One region of the Priestia sp. LL-8 genome, then DNA from elsewhere that is predicted to be linked to it. Evidence: riboswitches for the same ligand, from Rfam matches in the RefSeq annotation. Region 1 holds a riboswitch; each other region holds the start of a gene.
The links. A riboswitch is a leader RNA that binds a small molecule or an ion and turns the genes downstream of it on or off. The one in region 1 is predicted to bind S-adenosylmethionine.
Positions count from the first base shown of each region.

Region 2: another riboswitch for S-adenosylmethionine. It lies ahead of U9R83_RS07140 (trans-sulfuration enzyme family protein); the one in region 1 lies ahead of U9R83_RS24945 (methionine ABC transporter ATP-binding protein).
Region 3: another riboswitch for S-adenosylmethionine. It lies ahead of mtnK (S-methyl-5-thioribose kinase); the one in region 1 lies ahead of U9R83_RS24945 (methionine ABC transporter ATP-binding protein).

Region 1 is NZ_JAZAQH010000001.1:4,762,905-4,767,191, forward strand. It holds gene U9R83_RS24935 (MetQ/NlpA family ABC transporter substrate-binding protein) at 1-490, opposite strand, end outside; gene U9R83_RS24940 (methionine ABC transporter permease) at 508-1,176, opposite strand; gene U9R83_RS24945 (methionine ABC transporter ATP-binding protein) at 1,169-2,194, opposite strand; SAM riboswitch class I at 2,326-2,433, opposite strand; gene U9R83_RS24950 (thioredoxin family protein) at 2,614-2,913, opposite strand; gene U9R83_RS24955 (toprim domain-containing protein) at 2,928-3,278, opposite strand; gene U9R83_RS24960 (YusG family protein) at 3,460-3,705, opposite strand; gene gcvH (glycine cleavage system protein GcvH) at 3,785-4,168, opposite strand.
Region 2 is NZ_JAZAQH010000001.1:1,406,485-1,410,771, reverse strand. It holds gene U9R83_RS07150 (hypothetical protein) at 1-10, shown strand, start outside; gene U9R83_RS07145 (trans-sulfuration enzyme family protein) at 46-1,227, opposite strand; gene U9R83_RS07140 (trans-sulfuration enzyme family protein) at 1,211-2,356, opposite strand; SAM riboswitch class I at 2,427-2,544, opposite strand; gene U9R83_RS07135 (hypothetical protein) at 2,711-3,373, opposite strand; gene U9R83_RS07130 (spore coat protein) at 3,443-4,287, opposite strand, start outside.
Region 3 is NZ_JAZAQH010000001.1:1,244,928-1,249,214, reverse strand. It holds gene U9R83_RS06310 (pyridoxal phosphate-dependent aminotransferase) at 1-1,094, opposite strand, end outside; gene U9R83_RS06305 (carbon-nitrogen family hydrolase) at 1,206-1,988, shown strand; SAM riboswitch class I at 2,080-2,230, shown strand; gene mtnK (S-methyl-5-thioribose kinase) at 2,366-3,538, shown strand; gene mtnA (S-methyl-5-thioribose-1-phosphate isomerase) at 3,574-4,287, shown strand, end outside.

The DNA of each region.
Region 1 (4,287 bases):
CGCCTGGTTTTAATTTGATCACGCCAGCTTTTTCAAAAATCGATAAAATACGTCCTTGCTCTGCTACTGCATCACGCATAATAACTGTGCCGTTTTTCGGAAGATCTTTTAAGCTTTTGTATTTTTTAGAGTAGATACCAATTGGTTCAATGTGAATGGCACCGGCACTTACAAAATCATACCCTTTTTCACCTTTATGATCTTTTAGCACTGAATTCATATAAGGAACGTGCTGGAAATAGTTTGCATCAATTTCATTGTTTGCAAGAGCTGTGTTCGGTAAGATGTAATCTTGGAATTTTTTAATTTCTAAGTCAATTCCTTGTTTTTCTAAAATCGGTTTTGCTTGTTCTAAAATTTCAGCATGAGGCGTATTAGATGCACCCACGACAATTTTCTTTTCATCTTTCGATCCATTGTTAGATCCACATGCAGCTAATCCTACTACTAGCGCAGATGTTAATGCTAAAGCTGAAAGCCATTTCTTCATAATAAATAGTCCTCCCTTTATCTTTTATCAATTTTTGCAGTAATCGCATCTCCAATAAGTTGGATAATAAATACAATAATCAAAATTAAGATCGTAGCGGCTAGCGTTACGTCATTATGACTGCGCTGGAATCCTTCTAAATATGCAAGGTTTCCAAGACCTCCAGCTCCAATCACACCCGCCATTGCCGTATAACCGACTAACGCAATGGTTGTTACTGTCAAACCGGAAATCAAAGCTGGCAGCGATTCAGGTAACAGCACTTTAAAGATAATAGTGCTTGTTGTTGCCCCCATTGATTTAGCAGCTTCAATAACACCTTTATCAATTTCACGCAGACCAATTTCTACAAGACGCGCGTAGAATGGTGCTGCTCCAACAATTAAAGCAGGTAACGCTGCGTTAGCGCCTAAAATACTTCCTACCAACGCTTTGGTAAATGGAATCAGTAAAACAATTAAAATAATGAATGGAATGGAACGAAAAATATTTACAACTGCTGACACAATGGCATATAAAGGTTTGTTTTGCCAAAGCTGTCCTTTGGACGTTAAAAATAAAAGCAACCCCAATAAAATACCTAGAACAAACGTGGCTATAACTGAAATAGCCGTCATATATAGTGTTTCATTTGTCGCTTGAATAAAATCATCTAAAATAACGTTTGGAAATAGTTTCTCAAGCATTTGTCATTACCTCCACTTCTACCTGCTGCTCATGAATGTATGCAATGACTTTTTCAACTTCTGTTAATTCTCCGTCTAAATGAACGAACAACGTTCCGTATGAACCTGTTTGTGTATGAGAAATCTTTCCTTGCAAAATATTAATCGTTACATCAAACTGTTTTAAAATCGTTGTAATGAGCGGTTGCTCTGCTTTTCCGCCAACAAACGTCAGCTGAATAATTTGCCCGCTTGGATATAGCTCTTTTACTTGTTCAATTGTTTCAAACGTTTCTTCTGGTTCAGAAATCTGTTGAACGAATCGTTTTGTAATCGGCTGCTTAGGTTTTCTGAATACTTCTAGCACTTGTCCTTCTTCTACCACTGCTCCATTTTCCATAACGGCTACTCGATGACAAATTTTACGAATGACGTGCATTTCATGAGTAATCAATACGATGGTCAACCCAAGCTTTTCATTAATATCTACTAACAGATCTAAAATGGAATCTGTCGTTTGTGGATCAAGCGCTGATGTTGCTTCATCACACAGCAATACTTTTGGATTATTCGCTAGCGCTCGAGCAATCCCAACACGCTGTTTTTGTCCACCGCTAAGCTGTGATGGATAAGCATCTTCACGCCCTTCAAGTCCGACCAGCTTAATGAGCTCGTCTACTCGTTTCATTCTTTTTTCTTTTGAAATCCCTGCTATTTCTAACGGAAAGGCAATATTTTCTCTCACCGTACGTGACCACAAGATATTAAAGTGCTGAAATACCATACTAATTTCTTGTCTAGCTTTTCTGAGTTTTCCGCCTTTAATTTTTCCAATATCATTACCTGCTACTTCGACCGTTCCTGTCGTTGGTGTTTCTAATCCATTTAGCAAGCGAATTAAAGAGCTTTTCCCCGCTCCGCTGTAACCAATAATTCCGTAAATTTCACCTTGGTTAACGGTTAGATTCACATTGTCAACAGCTGTTACTCGACCGCTTTTAGCCTGATAAATTTTTGTAACGTCTGTTAATGTAATCATATTTCTTCACCTTCTTTAGTAAAAACTTGATTATGTTAGGTTGCCCTATAGAATGAAAAAGCCGTAAAACATTTTTCCCCATCAAAAAAGCCTCTCTGCGCATGACAGAAAGGCTCGATATTTAATCCTTTCTCTCATCTTTCAAAGCGCATAGCTTTGCAGGAATTGGCACCATTTCAGTTAGTCTGACGGTTGCCGGGTTTCACAGGGCTCAGTCCCTCCACCTCTCTTGATAAGAGTTCGCAACAATTATTTTGTTTTTGGGAAATATTCATTCATTTATGAACATTCATGAGTGTGATTTTAGCATGTGTCAGATAGGCTGTCAACAGATTTTACCCTTGGGATAATATCCCAAGATTTCAACAGCCCCAACGGTTCGCTCTCTTTCCATTTCTTCATTTTAAACAAACGTTTGATTATCGAAGTTCTTCAAGCACGTGCTCGATGGAATGAAACGCATAAAGTTTTTTTATCATTTCGCCATTTTTCACTTCAATCAAACAAGGTACACTTTCAATGGAAAATAACTCTGCTTTTGAAGGCATATAATTTAAATTGCTCATTCCGATGGTTACATCCGGCAGCATCGCTTCTGCCACGGTTAACATTTTTTTTGCCAGCTGACACGTTCCGCAAAAAGGCGTATGGAAAAAGATAAAGGCTCTTTCTCCTTCTTTTAACTGATCATCAAGCTGTTTTTCGCTCCATTCTTGCATGTTGCTCATTCCTTTTATGTTAAAAATTCTGCATTAACATCGATATTGGCACTCAGTAATACTGTTGCTATGTGATGTCTAGGGGCGGCAGCAACTTCTCGGTACATTTTATCAATATATAAATGCTCTGCTTCCGGAAGCTCTCGTTTAAATTGTTTTCTCAGCTTATTCCCTGAATCATCAGAGTCAACGAGTATGTATACCTCTTTGTTAAACGTACAGTCAATAATTTCATCCAGCTTTGATAAACTAATCGTACCGTTTGTACAAATAATTTCAATTGGTTCTCGAATGATATCTTGAATACGCTTTTTATCTGATTTTCCTTCGACAATAATTACTTTTTCAATTTCAATTAGCCCCATTTTCATCACCCGTAATCGTCAGTTGTATAGTAACATCATTTCTTTATGCTATACAATATTCGTTAATGTATCACAGTTCACCTGTTTTTTAAAAGAAATTTGCAAGAAAGAACTCTTTTAAAAGGCAGTTTAGGCCATATTATTTCCATAAAACAAGAAAAACAGCGGCAGTTGCCACTGTTTAGCACCATCCTGCTTCTTCGTCGCAGTCTGTATATTTTTGCGTTTCACCTTGTTTTTGTACGTCCGCATATTGATAGAACTTATTATTTTCTTGCGAATATCCTTCTTCAAAGCGGTATTCATTGCCGCTTGTCCCATAACTAACTTCACCAATTGGCTGCTTATCAACATATAATTTCATACCGCCGTCATGAAATTTAGCTGTAACGCGATCTGTAACGTCCATTTTTTGTTTTTCAAACATAAAAAGACACTCCTTTAGCTTGTTTACTAATAGAGTGTCCAGTCAAAAACTTTTCATAAAGACAATTTATGGAGGAGTATTATCCTTCGTTTGTCATTTCTTCGTATTGCTCTGCTGTCATCAGCTTGTCTACTTGAGAAGCATCAGATGGTTTGATTGTAATCATCCATGCTTCTTCGTATGGAGATTCATTAACAAGTTCAGGGCTATCGCCTAAGTTGTCGTTTACTGCTACAACTTCACCGCTAATTGGTGCATAAAGCTCAGAAACTGTTTTTACTGATTCAACGCTACCAAACGGCTCGTCAGCTTCTACTGTTGCTCCTACTTCTGGCAGTTCAACGAATACGATGTCTCCAAGCTCAGCCTGAGCGAAATGTGTAATACCTACGCGGACAACGTCTCCTTCTGTTTTTACCCATTCATGCTCTTCAGAATAACGCAAATCTTTTGGTGTACTCATCTTAATCCCTCCAAAATATGTATCGTAATTTGTTTATATAAAAAGCGCCTTCAACGTGGAGAACACTTTCTACAACCTAAAATAACTTCCTATTAACAGTGTAACGTAAAAGGTAAAAA
Region 2 (4,287 bases), 3.4 Mb from region 1:
CTGTATATAACAAGAAAAAGGACTTCCTTGATGGAAGTCCTTTTTTTATTTAATTAACGCTTTTTCTTCTAAGCTTTGAAAAACAGCGTTAAAGTCTTGCTTCAAATCCTCGAATTCCTCTAACCCTACTGAAAGGCGAAGAAGTGAATCAGTAATTCCTTTTTCTTCCCGTACTTCTTTTGGGATACTTGCATGAGACATTGTTGCAGGATGCGTTAGAATGGATTCAACTGCACCTAGACTTACGCCAATTGAAGCCAATTTGACTCCTTGCAAAATATGTCGTGCTACTTTTTCATCCTGTACTTGGAAAGAAATCATAGCTCCGTATCCATTTGCTTGTTCTGAAATCAGTTTGTGGTCTGGATGACTTTTTAAGCCCGGGTAGTATACACGGCTCACTAGTGATTGTTCTTCAAGCCACTTGGCAAACTGCAGTGCTGTTTTTAACTGCTGATCTAAACGAACTTTTAATGTCTTAATTCCTCGAAGCAGTAAAAAACAATCCTGTGGCCCCAAGATAGCACCAAAAGCATTTTGTACAAACTTTACTTCTTCTGCTAGCTTTTCATCGCTTACTACAACTAAACCGCCAATGACGTCACTGTGGCCGCTGATATATTTTGTAGCACTATGAATCACAATATTTACACCAAGGTCAATCGGCTGCTGTAGATAAGGTGTTAAAAACGTGTTATCCACAATTGTAAGAAGATTGCGCTCCTTCGCCAAACTTGCTACTGCTTTAATATCGGTTACCTGTAAAAATGGATTTGAAGGGCTTTCGATATAAATAGCCTTCGTATCTTTTGTAATAGCTTCTTCTACTTTCTCAACCTTCGTTGTATCAACAAAAGTTGTTTTGATACCAAACTTTGAAAATAATCGTGTTAATACACGATATGTTCCGCCGTACGTATCGTGTGAAACTAAAATTTCATCCCCTGATTCAAAAATAGATAACACCGATGAGATAGCAGCCATACCTGATGAAAAAGCAAAACCAGCGTACCCATTTTCTAGCTGAGCAATGGTATTTTCTAAAGCCTCACGAGTTGGATTTCCTGAACGAGAATAGTCATAACGGCCGTTGTTCGTCTCATCTTCTTGGTTAAATGTAGATACCTGATAAATAGGTACGTTAACCGCTCCAAAATGACCGTCAATTCCTGTATTTGCATGAATTAAGTTCGTACCAAATCTATGTTTATTATTGTTGGTATGCATCAAATGCCTCCTTCAAATCTTTAATTAAATCATCTGCGTGCTCAATTCCAACTGATAATCGCAGTAAACAGTTTGTTACTCCGACACGATTTCTAATTTCTTCCGGAATATCAGCGTGTGTTTGACGAGCTGGGAATGTCATTAAACTTTCCACGCCTCCTAAGCTTTCTGCAAATGTAATAACTTTGACATTTTCTAAAAGTACTGACACGATGTCAGGGTGTGAGACAGCAAAAGAAATCATGCCTCCAAATCCAGTTGCTTGTTTCTTCATGATTTCATAGCCTGGATGTGTTTCAAGACCAGGGTAATACACTTTTTCCACGAGATCGTGAGCAGTAAGCCAATTTGCAATTTTCAGTGCGTTTTCGTTATGCTTTTCCATCCGAAGCGCTAGCGTCTTAACACCGCGTAATAACAACCAGCTATCCTGTGGACCTAAGATTGCCCCAGCTGCATTTTGATAAAAACGAATTTTCTCTCCTAAGCTACTACATCGAGCCACTACAAGACCAGCAACTACATCATTATGGCCCCCAATGTATTTACTTGCACTATGTATCACAATATCTGCTCCAAGCTCTAAAGGACGCTGATAGTAAGGGGACATGAAGGTATTGTCAACGATAGTAAGCAAATCATGCTGTTTAGCTAACGCAATTGCTTCTGGCAAATCAGTCACGTGCATCATTGGATTTGTAGGTGTTTCAATAAATAAAGCTTTCGTGTTGGGACGAAGCGCATCTTTTACTTGCTCGAGATGGGCTGTGTTGACGTACGAAACAGTAATTCCTTGCTCTGAAAAGATTTCATTTAGTACTCGGTACGTTCCTCCATATAAATCCTCTGATACAATTAAATGATCTCCGTTTTTAAATAGTGCTAAAACTGACATTACACCCGCCATTCCTGAAGCGAATGCTACTCCTACCTCTCCTTTTTCTAAAGCAGCAATTGCTTCTTCCAATGCTGTACGAGTAGGGTTTGCCGTACGTGCATAGTCAAATCCTGTACTTTGCCCTAAAGCAGGATGAGCAAATGTTGATGCTTGGTAAATGGGTGTTGTAATAGAACCTGTTGAAGGGTCACGACCTACTCCTGAACGAACTAATAAAGTTTCAATTTTCATCTATTTCTCTCCTTAACTCAAAATAAAAACACTCTTCACAGATGAAAGAGTGTTCGTTTATACACGATTTCTCTCATCTGTTAGAACAATACTGATGTTCCACAGGAATTAGCACCGTTCAAATGAATGTTTCATTTGATGGTTGCCGGGCATCGCAGGGCCAGTCCCTCCGCCACTCTTGATAAGAGTTCTATATAATTGTTGGTGGTTAACGTTTGTTGTTACTAACTTTAATAAAGATTTTCTTTATTGTCAACATAATTTTCTAAAAAATTTAAATCATCTTATTTGTTTATTCAATATACTTGTCCTGATAAGGACATAAAAAAAGAGACGACAGCGAGGTCTCTTTTTCTAAGGCAAGTGCACAGATTTTACGTGAGCTAACTTCCAATACATACTTTCTCCATTTGCCGTAATCAGTTCAACAATATTATTAGAAACTTCTTTAAGTACGCCAATCTTTTCTGATTGATCCCCTAAATCTAATACGACCAGTTGATTTTCATATTTTTTAAGCTGCTCTTCAAAATTTCTGACAAAAGGTGCAGAGGCAGGCCTTACTGGGAGCTCTTTGTCACTTAAAGAATAAGGGGTTAACTCATTACTGTAAGGGGTAAGCCATTTCAAATGATGCAGAGAAACAAAGACATTTTTATACACTGGAGAATAAAACACAAGATAATCATTCAGCACGCTTGTGATATAGCCGTGCAATGATTTCCCTCCTGTTACATAAATTTCAATAAACTTCCCTTTTGCCTGCTGTAAAATATTACGATAAGAAATCCGCTGACTTTCTTCTATTAAGTTCTCTTCTATTTCACGTAAAACCGTATAGTCTTCTTCCGATACTTCCCGCAAACGATGCATGTGTAAAAGAGGAATATACAAATAATCATGTCCATTATACAAAACCATAATATCTAATCCAAGATCAATAAGTCTGCCAACAAATGTCGTTTTACCTGAAATATCCAACTCCACAATTTTATTGATATAATGATTCATACTCATTCTGATTCTCCTCCTTTTTCTTATATGATAGAAAAGGTGCTTTATAAGCACCTTTTATGTTCCATTTCATCATGCTTTCCAACGATAATTTTTCGTTTTAATAACTTTCTCGGCCGGTGCTGAAGAGCGTGAACCCGTACGGCGTCCTCGAGAGCGATCGTCTGTGCGACCTCCTGTACGTCTTCCTGTACGGTCTCCTGTGCGACCTCCTGTACGTCTTCCTGTACGGCCTCCCGTACGGCCTCCTGTACGTTCTTCTGTAGATTCTGCAGCTTCAGTTTCTCCATTTTCTTCTGTTTGCTCGTTATTTTGATTGTTGTCGTTTTGCTTAAAAGCTCCTTTTGCTCCTACACAAATGGTTTTAACGTGTCTTGGCTGTAAGCGTAATACTTGATTGTTCTGAACAAGTGTAAATGTGCCGTTTCGACTTTGTACTAACACGCCCTCTACCGCTTCAGGTCCTCCATTATTGATTGATACCCATTTATGAGAAAGGTGTGCAAACAGATCGTTGAAACTCTTGGATTTCATATATTCTGGTTCTTGACTCACGGAGAGTTCATTTACAGATTGAGTAGTTTGATCTCCATTGTTGTTTTGATATTCACTTACACTCTTAACGTGGTCAGTGTTAATATAGATGATACCGTCATCCTCTGTGAGTAATACTATATAAGCAGATTCAAATGAACCTAAGACATCAAGAAGCTGACCTGCTTTTTTCTCAGGTCCACCTTGATTAACCTGCACATATTTAGTTTTCATTAATGATAAAGTTCCAGCAAAAGTTTTTCCTCGATATAATTCTAAGTCTGCACTAATTCCTGTAAACGTTTGTGCCGAATTTGACATAGTATCTTCAGTAATACTTTTTACATGCGCTAAGTGATAATATACAAGTGTATATTCTTGTT
Region 3 (4,287 bases), 3.5 Mb from region 1:
TAGCCTTCACCATATGTTCCGAATCCTACTCCAGGTGCCACTACAACGTGGGCTTTTTCAAGAAGTAAATCTGAAAATTGTTCAGAAGTATATCCTCCAGGAACTTTTAGCCATGCAAAAAAGGAGCCCGCTGGAGATGTAACGTTCCAACCAATTTCTTGAAGCCCTTGAATAAATGTATTGCGTCTAGATTCATAGCGCTTAACTAAATCATTCACACATTGTTGAGATTCTAACAGAGCTACGGCGGCTGCCTCTTGAATCGCCCCAAAGAGACTGACATACATATGATCTTGAAGAAGATTAATAGCTTCTACTACACTTTCATTTCCTACAGCAAATCCAACTCGCCATCCCGCCATGTTATACGTTTTAGAAAGAGTATAAATTTCAATTCCCGTCTCTTTTGCACCAGGAGTCTGTAAAAAGCTGATTGGCTTTTTACCATCAAATCCAATTGCTCCGTAGGCAAAGTCGTGTACCACACAAATATCGTGCTTGGCAGCAAACGCCACGGTGTTTTCAAAAAATTCTGCCGTTGCCACTGCACCAGTAGGATTATTCGGATAGTTTAAAAACATGAGCTTTGCCTGTTCTTTAGCACTTTCACTTATCTCTTCGTATACGGGTAGAAAATGATTTTCAGCCGTGAGCGGCATCACTTCCATCTTGGCTTTTGCAAGCTCTACTCCAGACCAGTAATCAGGATATCCAGGATCCGGAACCAGCACTGTATCTCCAGGGTTTAATAAGCACTGCGGGATTTCAACAAGTCCACCCTTCCCGCCAAACAAAATAGCTACTTCTTTTTCGGGATCCACATCAACCCCGTATTCTCGCTTATAAAAAGTCGCAACGGCCTCTTTCAAAAACTGATGCCCCCGAAATGGAGAATATTTATGATGCATAGGATTAGCACTTGCTTTTTGCAGTGTTTCTACAATATGTGAAGGAGTAGGCTGATCAGGATTTCCCTGCCCTAAGTTAATAACGTCGTGCCCTTGGGCCATTACTTTTCCTACCTTGCCTACAAGTGATGCAAAAAATTGTTTTGGTAAACTTTTCAATAGTTCCGATTGCTCAAATTGTTTCATCATCGCACACCTTCTCAAAAAATTCTTGAAATTCTAGTCACAAATAATATATTGTAATACTCAACTTGTAAAGTCATTTTTTTCAACTACTAAAAAAGGACGGATGATAAAGTGAGTGTAAAAATTACGTGTTTGCAACTTGATATTGCGTTTGGAAACCCAACTAAAAACCGAAAATATATTCAACAAAAAATGACAGAAGCGCTGCAAGAAAAACCTGATATCCTGGTGCTTCCTGAGCTATGGGATACAGCTTATGATTTGACGCGACTAGACGAAATTGCAGATGATGAAGGACAGCAGGCCAAGCAATTAATCTCTCAGTTTGCCAAAACGAACGAAGTAAATATTGTGGCAGGTTCGATCGCGAAAAAAACAGAGCAAGGCGTCACGAATACAATGTATATTTTTGACCGAAAAGGTCGTGAAGTATCACAATACAGTAAACTGCACTTGTTTAAATTAATGGATGAGCACCTCTATCTAGAAGCAGGAACGGCAAAAAATCTTTTTACACTTGAACAGTCTTTATGCGCAGGAGTTATTTGTTACGATATTCGTTTTCCAGAATGGATTCGGGTTCATACTAGCAGCGGAGCAGAAGTCTTGTTTGTTGTCGCTCAGTGGCCGGCTCCAAGACTTGCCCACTGGAAAGCACTGCTCATTAGCCGCGCAATCGAAAATCAATGCTATGTAGTCGCGTGTAATCGTGTAGGCCAAGATCCTAATAATACATTTGCCGGACATTCCTTAGTCATCGATCCTTGGGGAGAAATAATCGCTGAAGCTGGCGATAGCGAAGAACTTTTAAGTGCTGACGTTAACCTGGAACTTGTAAAAGAAATTCGCAAACAAATTCCTGTCTTTACAGATCGCCGCACAGAATTTTATTAATTATGTATTGACAGCCGTTTTTTTGCATGATACGATTTTCACCAGATATCATAAAATATTCAAACAAATCAAAATTGAATAAGTAATCGTACTCTTATCAAGAGTTGGCTGAGGGATTTGGCCCTGTGAAGCCCAGCAACCGACCGTCATTCCATCCTAAGGTGGATCACACCCGTAAAACATGTTTTACAAAGGCACGGTGCTAATTCCAACAGAAAGTAATTCTTTCTGGCAGATAAGAGGTTTGAACACTACAATCAAGCCTCTTTCCAACGAAAGAGGCTTTTATATTTTCTAAAATTATAAAAGCCTCCATATATTCTTAAACCTATTAACTTAGTAAACAAATCAGTTTAATAAACTATGGAGGGATTCCGATGTCAACAATAAAAACAGAGAAATATCAGCCATTAACAGAAATTTCAGCAATCAAACTTGTGAAAAAGCTAGGTCTTTTTGATGCCACAGAAGCACTGACTGCCCGTGAAATCGGTGACGGCAACTTAAATCTCGTCTTTCACATCATAAATGATCAAACGAATAAATCCATTATCGTCAAACAAGCACTTCCTTATGCAAAAGTTGTAGGCGAGAGCTGGCCTCTATCCTTGAACCGTGCCACAATTGAAAGCAATGCGCTCAAGCAATTCGGTGCATTTACGCCAGAACTTGTGCCCGCTGTTCATTACCACGATGAAACGCTTGCTGTTACGGTCATGGAAGATCTGTCTCATTTAACGATTTCTCGCGCCGGACTTATTCAAGGTGAAAGTTACCCTCTGCTCTCACAGCATATCGGTTCTTTTTTGGGACATATTGCGTTCAAAACGTCTGATTTTGCCTTAAAGCCTCAGGATAAAAAAGAAGAAGTTGTCAAGTATAGCAACCCAGACTTATGCAATATTACGGAAGATTTAGTTTTTACAGATCCTTTTTTTGATATTGATACAAATGAATTTGAAAAAGCGCTGCGTCCTGATGTAGAAGAATTGTGGAATGATAGTGATGTAAAATTACAAGCAGCGAAATTAAAATATAAATTTTTAACAAATGCCCAAACGCTCATTCACGGTGATTTACATACAGGCAGCATCTTTGCTAGCAGTCAAGAAACGAAAGTGATTGATCCAGAGTTTGCTTTTTACGGTCCGTTTGGATTCGATTTAGGGCAATTTGTTGCGAATTTATTTTTAAATGCTCTTTCTCGAGAAACAAATCGCGAACCGCTATTCGCACACATTACAAACACATGGAACGTATTCAAAGATACCTTTACTGCGCTTTGGCATTCTGAAAACACTGAACCTTTTGCTAAAGATGAGCGCTTATTACATGAAATTTTAACGCAAACGTGGCAGGATGCTGTTGGATATGCAGGATGTGAAATCATTCGACGTACGATTGGCTTAGCTCACGTGGCGGACTTAGACGAAATTTCTTCTGAAGAAAGAAAAATTAACGCTAAACGTACTGCGTTAAAAATTGGACGCTATTTGCTTCTGCACCAACAAGACGTTTCACCAAATGAATTCGAACATTTACTTCGATAACGAATAATGTACACAATGAAAGGATCGGTATCAGCATGACAAATACACTATCACTTCCGCGCTCAGTGGAATGGAATGAATCATATATTACTTTATTAGATCAGCAGCAGCTTCCTGGCAAAGTCGAGTATATTAAGCTGCAAACCATTAAAGACGTATGGGATGCTATCACTACCTTGAAAGTACGCGGAGCTCCTGCAATTGGCATTACGGCGGCTTTTGGTCTTGCTCTTTCTGCGCTTAGCTATGACACAGATTCAGTCAAGGAATTTAACAAAAAGCTAGCTCTTGATCAACAGTATTTAGCTAGTTCACGCCCCACTGCCGTCAATTTATTTTGGGCACTAGAACGCGTAGCGAAAAGCGCTGAATCCGCTTCGTCCGTTAATGAAGCTAAAACAAAAGTTGTTCATGAAGCTATTCAAATTCAAGTAGAAGATGAAGAAACGTGCTACCGAATTGGCGATCATGCTCTATCTTTATTCAAAAAGAAAGATAAAATCATGACCATATGTAATGCTGGTTCAATTGCTACCGCTTATTACGGAACAGCATTAGCACCTTTTCACTTGTCTAAACAGCGGGATATTCCGCTTGAAGTGTTTGCCTGTGAAACAAGACCCGTACTTCAAGGTTCCCGCTTAACCGCATGGGAACTTCAGCAGTCGGGAGTAGACGTTACGCTGATTACGGATAATATGGCCGCTCATACGATTAAAACAAAAGGAATCAATGGAATTATTGTAGGA